Regions from separate parts of the Pseudoalteromonas sp. CNC9-20 genome, predicted to be linked through region 1. Evidence: predicted binding sites of a transcription regulator. Region 1 holds the regulator's gene; the other holds the start of a gene.
The links. The regulator NrdR, encoded in region 1, represses ribonucleotide reductase genes. The targets are predictions, from matches to a motif close to AAACACNANATNTNGTGTTT.

Region 1 (3,918 bases):
TAAATCTACATGGCCATCGTTATCCCCGGCCACATACAACTCGGTTACATTGTTGGGCCATTGCTGCACTTTATCAAGCGCAGGTGCTGTGCGTGAGCGCACGATAATAATCTTACCGGGTGTTTGCATTAACGCTAAATCGGGTGTGAGCCGGTAGCGACTGTCGATAATCACCCGCACCGGTTGGCGCACTTGCGCCAGCGGGTAATCGGCAAGTTGCTGTTCGCTTAGGCGCACATTTAATTGCGCATTGTCGCTTATTACCGTATCGGCACCCGAGACAATGGCGCAATGTTGCGCTCGCAGGCTATGCACATCCGCACGGGCGTCACTGCAGGTAATCCATTTACTTTGGCCATTGCCGAGCGCCGTTTTGCCATCAATGCTGGCTGCTAGTTTGCAGGTGACAAACGGGCGCTGAGTACGCATACGTTTTAAAAAGCCCGTATTAAGCGCTTCGGCTTGGGCACCGAGCAAACCATACTCGACGTCGATGCCAGCGGCCTCAAGCATCGCCATGCCCCGGCCACTGACTTGCGGATTAGGGTCTTGCATAGCACACACTACTTTAGCAACTTTGGCGGCTATCAAGGCGCCAGCACAAGGGCCGGTACGGCCGGTATGGCTGCACGGCTCTAAGGTTACATATGCGGTGGCTCCCTCGGCATTTTCTGCAGCGGCATTTAAGGCATGAATTTCTGCGTGCGGCGTCCCCGCCTGAATGTGAAAGCCTTCGCCAATCACCTTATCATCTTTAACCAACACGCAGCCCACATTCGGATTGGGGGTGGTGGTAAAACGCCCCTGCCAGGCTAAGGCAATAGCGCGGCGCATAAAGTGCTCATCTTGTGCGCTGAAGCTCATATTAATCCCCTAGACGGGCGATTTCTTCGCCAAATTCGCGGATATCTTCAAACGAGCGGTACACCGATGCAAAGCGCACATAGGCCACTTTATCCAGTCCTTTCAGCGCTTCCATAATACACTCGCCAATAAGCAAAGAGCTGACCTCTCGCTCACCGGTAGCTCGAATTTGCGATTTGATTTGATGCACCACCTCATCAACCTGCTCGGTTTTCACCGGCCGCCTTTCTAAGGCACGATGTAAGCCGTTAAGGAGCTTATCTTCGTTGAATGGTTCGCGTGAGCCATCCCGTTTAATCACGCGCGGCATCACCAACTCGGCGCCTTCAAAAGTAGTGAAACGTTCATGGCAATCAATGCATTCGCGACGGCGTCGAACCTGATGGCCGCCGCCCACTAATCGGGAGTCGATAACCTTGGTATCTTTGGCGCTGCAAAAAGGACAATGCATAGTGACTGGGGTTCCTGTAGAAAACAAAAAGGCCGCTATTTTTGCGGCCTTTATCATACACAAATGTTTGCCTAATGGCTATTTAGTGCAGCTTAGGCATACACTGGAAACTTAGCACAGATTGCTTTCACTTGCTCTTTCACTTTTGCCTGAACATCAGTGCTTTCGATGTTATCAAGTACATCGCAGATCCAGCCAGCAAGTTCTTTCGCTTCTGCTTCTTTGAAGCCACGGCGAGTAATTGCTGGTGAACCCAGGCGTAAACCAGAAGTGACAAACGGTGAACGTGGGTCATTCGGTACTGAGTTCTTATTCACCGTGATATTGGCGTTACCGAGTGCTGCATCAGCATCTTTACCGGTAATGTCTTTATCGATTAAATCAAGCAGGAATAGGTGGTTGTCCGTTTTTCCTGATACCACTTTATAACCGCGCTCTTGTAACACTGATACCATTGCTTGTGCGTTAGCCACAACCTGTTGCTGGTATGCTTTAAATTCTGGCTGTAGCGCTTCTTTGAAAGCCACCGCTTTGGCTGCAATAACGTGACACAGTGGGCCACCTTGACCGCCTGGGAAAACCGCGCTGTTAAGCTTCTTATAAATATCTTCATCACCACAATTAGAGATGATCAAACCGCCGCGTGGACCCGCTAGCGTTTTATGCGTGGTGGTGGTGATCACATGTGCGTAAGGCACTGGGCTTGGGTACACACCGGCAGCGATAAGGCCAGCTACGTGTGCCATATCTACAAATAAGTAAGCACCGACTTTATCGGCAATCTCGCGGAAACGCTGCCAATCAACGATACCAGAATAAGCTGAGAAACCACCAATGATCATCTTTGGCTTGTGCTCAAGGGCAAGGGCTTCAACTTGATCGTAATCGATTTCTCCGGTTTGCTCATTCAAACCATATTGAATGGCATTGTAGGTTTTGCCTGAGAAGTTTACATGTGCACCATGAGTTAAGTGACCGCCATGAGCTAAGCTCATGCCTAGTACAGTGTCGTGTGGCTGAAGTAGCGCTTGAAACACTGCGGCGTTAGCTTGCGAGCCGGCATGCGGTTGCACGTTTGCATACTCAGTGCCAAACAGCTCGTTAGCACGGTCAATCGCCAGTTGCTCAACAACGTCGACGTGCTCACAACCACCGTAGTAGCGTTTGCCCGGATAGCCTTCGGCATATTTATTGGTAAGCTGTGAGCCCTGCGCTTCAAGTACGCGTGGACTACAGTAGTTTTCCGAGGCAATAAGCTCAATATGCTCTTCTTGACGAGAAATCTCATCGCCCATCGCTTTGGCAAGTTCTGGATCAAAGTCTGCAATGTTCATGCTACGTTCTAACATGCTGTCTCCTAGGTGCAACGTAATTGTCGATTTGAAAGGTGTTATTGTACGCGCAAACCGCGCATTTGCCTATCAAGGATGTGTGAGCTTATTTAAACAAGGATTGAATTTTTTTCACAGCCCTAAAAGAATGATATTTTTAAATCCAAAACATAATAAAAATAAATAAAAAATCACTATTTTATTTTTATTGCTAATGAAAAAATCGGCTTTTCAGTATCAGTGCCGGTAACTTGTCACTATGATCAATAAGCCGCCCAGCAATCACATGGATCACCCCTTGGTGGTTTTCTATTACCCCTTTCACTTCCAATAAACGTGCGGTTAGAAAGGCTTGTTGCTGGGCCTTCGCCGTTGCCTGCCACACCACGACATTGGTGTTGCCGGTTTCATCTTCCAAGGTTAGAAATGTCACCCCGGCGGCACTGCCTGGTGATTGCCGTCCAGTGACCAAGCCAGCAATAGTGACACTGGCGCCACTGCGACAAAGACGCAATTGCTGGGCGGTTTTTGCGTGCTGTAATCCCCCTTCGGCGCGTAAATAACACAGTGGGTGCGCGCCCATATTGACCCCCATACTGGCATAATCTTCTAGGGTATCCTGTAACTTACTTGGCGGTGCTAATGGCAATGCATCGCTCTGTTCACCAAAGAGCGGTAACCGCTGTTGTTTGTCGATAATCTGCCAGCGGCTATTAAAGCGGTCTTGCGCTATGCTCGCGAGTGCATTGCAGCTCGCTAACGCTTCTAATTCTACCTCGCGCAAGCCGCTTTGATACAGCTCACTGACGCTGCGATATCCGGCTATTGGCCGTTGTTTAACGAGCTGTTGCGCACTTTGCTGACGAAACCCTTTAACGCATCGCAGCCCTAAGCGTATCGCGAAGTTTTGCCCTTGGCGTACCAGCTGGTGCTCCCACACTGAGGTATTAATATCAACGGGCAACACCGTAACCCGATGACGTCGCGCGTCCTGCATGAGCTGGTCCAACGAATAAAAACCCATGGGTAAGCTGTTTGCTAAGGCACAGAAAAACGCACTCGGGTAATAATATTTTAAGTAAGCAGAGACATAGGCCAGCACCGCAAAGCTCGCCGAATGCGACTCGGGAAAGCCATATTCGCCAAAACCACAAATTTGTTGATAGATACGCTCAGCAAATTGCTGCTCGTACCCGCGCGCTAACATGCCAGTGATGAGTTTACGTTTAAACTGAGTCAGCTCGCCATCACGTTTCCATTTAGCCATGGCCC
Region 2 (3,918 bases), on a different contig from region 1:
AAAGCGTCGAGTTACGCATACCATGGGTTTTAATGCTTTCGCGTAGTCCATCCCAATCAAGGTGCAACGGCTCGTCACATACACTATCGAGATCCTTCTTATAAGTATCGATAGGCATAACGCCTTGAGCATAGGTTGTTTCGTTAAACTTAGGACAAGCACCTTTTTCTTTCGCTAACTCATTTGACGCTTTCATTAAGTAATATTGAATCGCCTCAAAAGTTTTGTGTGTTAGCGCGTTGGCACTGCCATCGGAATAACGTTTGCCATTTTTAGCTAAGTAATAGGCAAAGTTAATGACGCCAATACCCAAAGTACGGCGGCCCATGGTGGCGTTATACGCAGCAGGAACAGGGTACTCTTGGTAATCCAACAGGCTATCAAGGGCGCGGACACCTAGTTCGGCCAGCTCTTCGAGCTCGTCGAGTGAATTAATAGCACCGAGGTTAAATGCCGATAGCGTACACAAGGCAATTTCGCCTTCTTCGTCCATAACATTATTCATCGGCTTAGTCGGCAGCGCGATTTCTAAACATAAATTAGATTGGCGAATAGGCGCGACTTTAGCATCGAACGGGCTGTGAGTATTACAGTGATCCACGTTTTGCAGATAGATGCGCCCAGTGCTGGCACGCTCTTGCAAAAACATCGAAAACAGCTCAATGGCCTTGATACGCTTTTTGCGAATACTGTCGTCTTGTTCGTACTGCACATATAGCTGTTCGAACTTTTCTTGGTCTTCGAAAAAGGCATCGTACAAGCCTGGCACATCCGATGGACTGAATAAGGTAATGTGGCCGTCTTTAATGAGTCGGGTATACATCAACTTATTAAACTGCACACCATAATCTAAGTGGCGTACCCGGTTGTCATCGACACCTCGGTTATTCTTCAAGACCAGCAGGTTTTCCACTTCCAAGTGCCACAGTGGGTAGAAGAGTGTTGCTGCGCCGCCGCGCACCCCACCTTGAGAGCAGCTTTTTACTGCCGTTTGGAAGTGCTTATAAAATGGGATACAACCTGTATGGTAGGCTTCACCGTTACGGATTGGGCTGCCTAGGGCACGAATGCGTCCAGCGTTAATACCAATACCGGCTCGCTGTGATACGTATTTTACGATTGCAGAAGAAGTCGCGTTAATGGAATCTAGGCTATCGTCACACTCAATCAGTACGCATGAGCTAAATTGACGAGTCGGTGTGCGCACACCCGACATAATCGGTGTTGGCAACGAAATTTTGAATGTAGAAACGGCATCGTAAAAGCGCTTAACATAGTCAAGACGCGTTTCTTTTGGGTATTCAGAGAATAAGCTGGCAGCCACTAATACATATAAAAATTGCGCGCTCTCGTAAATGTCGCCAGTAACACGGTTTTGGACTAGGTATTTACCTTCCAACTGCTTTACTGCGGCGTAGCTGAAGTTTAAGTCTCGGCTATGATCAATAAAGGCATCCATTTGCTCGAACTCAGACTGAGTGTAATCAGTGAGTAAATGTTGATCATAGCGTTTATCTTCAACGAGCTTAACTACGTGGTCATACAGCTTCGGTGGCTCAAATTGGCCATAAGCTTTCTTTCTTAGATGAAAGATGGCAAGGCGAGCTGCCAAAAACTGATAGTCAGGAGTGTCTTTTGAGATCAGATCTGCTGCTGACTTAATGATTGTCTCATGAATGTCTTCGGTGCGGATACCGTCATAGAACTGAATATGGGACTTAAGTTCAACTTGTGAGACAGATACATTATTCAGACCTTCTGCCGCCCAAGTAATAACGCGATGGATTTTATCTAAATCCAGCGCTTCCTTACGTCCGTCGCGTTTACTAACAGATAGCTGTTGGTTCATAGTTATTGCCCGTATTTATAATTAGTTGTCTTAGCGCACGGCTGAGAAATACGTGTTGCCGCCCGTATTTACACCAGCGAATGTTACTTTACTGCCAGGATAGTGCTTCGCTATCACCTATTTATGAGTACAGCAGATTAAAGCACGGCCTAATTGGCCAAGATTTAAACACTATATATGGTGTTTTCATCACAGCGACTCACAAGATAGTGGGGTAGCGATGCTTTTGCAAGAGGCGCATACCTTGACAATCTGTGGATAACTACAAGGGGTTAGTGATCGTTAACCTTATAGCATTTTTAAAGCTGTATTTAGATGAAAATCAACGCCAAAAAAAACAATTTAAACGAAATTTTTGTACCGATAGCGACTGATTTTTTTATCATCAATACGCTTAAATTGTATTCGTGACGATCATTTCAAATCACTATATCTGGTGTTCAAAAATTAACAAGCCACCAGATATAGTGTATTCGTCATCCGCGAATTTGCCAATACAATGCGCGGATCATTTTCGATCACAGTAATTTTTCGAAGTGCAATATATAGTTAACGCTAACGTCGTTGTTAAGGGTAAATTGTTTTGTCAGCGGGTTATAACTTAAGCCGGCGCTGTGACGCACTTTGAGCCCTTGTTGCTCAGCCCATGCTATAAGTTGCGAGGGGCGAATAAACTTACTGTGGTCGTGCGTGCCTTCAGGAACCATTTTTAGCACCTTCTCCGCTCCCAGTATTGCCAGCAAATAGGCTTTAGTGGTTTTATTGAGCGTAGAGAAATACACGTTTGCTCCTGGTTTAGCGAGGCGGGCGGCAGCGGCAATAACCGACTCGGGTTCAGGCACATGTTCAAGCATTTCCATACAGGTGACTACATCAAACTGTTCACTGTGGTGTTCGCTAAATGCTTCGGCAGTGCTTAACTGATAATCCACTTTTACGCCAGACTCCAGCGCGTGCAGCTTCGCTACATTGAGTGGCTCTTGGCCCATATCAATGCCCGTGACTTGGGCGCCAAGCTTGGCCATGCTTTCAGCTAAAATTCCACCTCCGCAGCCTATATCCACGGCCTGCTTTTGCGCCAGCCCTTGTGCGTGCTGGGCGATGAAATCCAGTCGCAGAGGGTTAATATCATGTAGTGGTTTGAATTCGCCGTCGAAATCCCACCAACGTTCGGCAATGGCCTCAAATTTAGCTATTTCACTGTGGTCTACATTTTGATGTTCGGTCATATAAAACTTCCTCGTGTTTATGAGGCCATTATACGGGGGGATTTTCGCAAATCGCAAAGATTTAGCGCCTGTAAAATCAAAAATAATGTGATAGCATGAACGCAGATAATAACGACAAATGACAGTCGCTGAGTCTCCTTCACTTTGTTGGGGACGGAGGCTGTCAATGAAGAAGGAAAGTGGAATCAATGACTGATCTCGCCAACGAAGTCCTTCCGGTTAATATTGAAGATGAGTTAAAAAATTCCTACCTCGATTACGCTATGAGTGTAATTGTAGGGCGTGCGCTTCCCGATGTGCGTGATGGGCTTAAGCCTGTTCACCGTCGTGTGTTGTTTGCCATGAATGAACTCCGCAATGACTGGAATAAACCCTATAAGAAATCGGCTCGTGTAGTCGGTGATGTAATCGGTAAATACCACCCCCATGGCGACAGTGCAGTGTACGACACCATCGTTCGTATGGCACAGCCATTCTCCTTGCGTTACATGCTTGTTGATGGTCAAGGTAACTTTGGCTCGGTAGATGGTGACTCAGCGGCGGCGATGCGTTACACCGAAGTGCGTATGGCGAAGCTATCACAAGAGCTACTGGCTGATTTAGAAAAAGAGACTGTAGACTTTGTGCCGAACTACGACGGCACCGAGCAAATCCCAGATGTGTTGCCGACCAAAGTGCCTAACTTACTCGTCAATGGTTCTTCGGGTATTGCCGTCGGTATGGCGACTAACATACCGCCGCATAACCTCACCGAAGTGATCAATGGTTGTTTGGCGCTTATTAAAGAGCCGGAAACCACGATTGAAGAATTGATGGACTACATTCCTGGTCCTGATTTCC

Region 2: a site for NrdR is predicted at 2,016-2,035, ahead of nrdA (class 1a ribonucleoside-diphosphate reductase subunit alpha). Genes of this name have one in related genera too.

Annotation. Positions count from the first base shown of each region.
Region 1 covers NZ_JAKRFS010000003.1:659,135-663,052, reverse strand. Annotated here, with positions in the region: gene ribD (bifunctional diaminohydroxyphosphoribosylaminopyrimidine deaminase/5-amino-6-(5-phosphoribosylamino)uracil reductase RibD) at 1-864, opposite strand, end outside; gene nrdR (transcriptional regulator NrdR) at 866-1,315, opposite strand; gene glyA (serine hydroxymethyltransferase) at 1,408-2,664, opposite strand; gene MHM89_RS10110 (error-prone DNA polymerase) at 2,858-3,918, opposite strand, start outside.
Region 2 covers NZ_JAKRFS010000001.1:617,780-621,697, reverse strand. Annotated here, with positions in the region: gene nrdA (class 1a ribonucleoside-diphosphate reductase subunit alpha) at 1-1,849, opposite strand, end outside; gene ubiG (bifunctional 2-polyprenyl-6-hydroxyphenol methylase/3-demethylubiquinol 3-O-methyltransferase UbiG) at 2,368-3,078, opposite strand; gene gyrA (DNA gyrase subunit A) at 3,267-3,918, shown strand, end outside.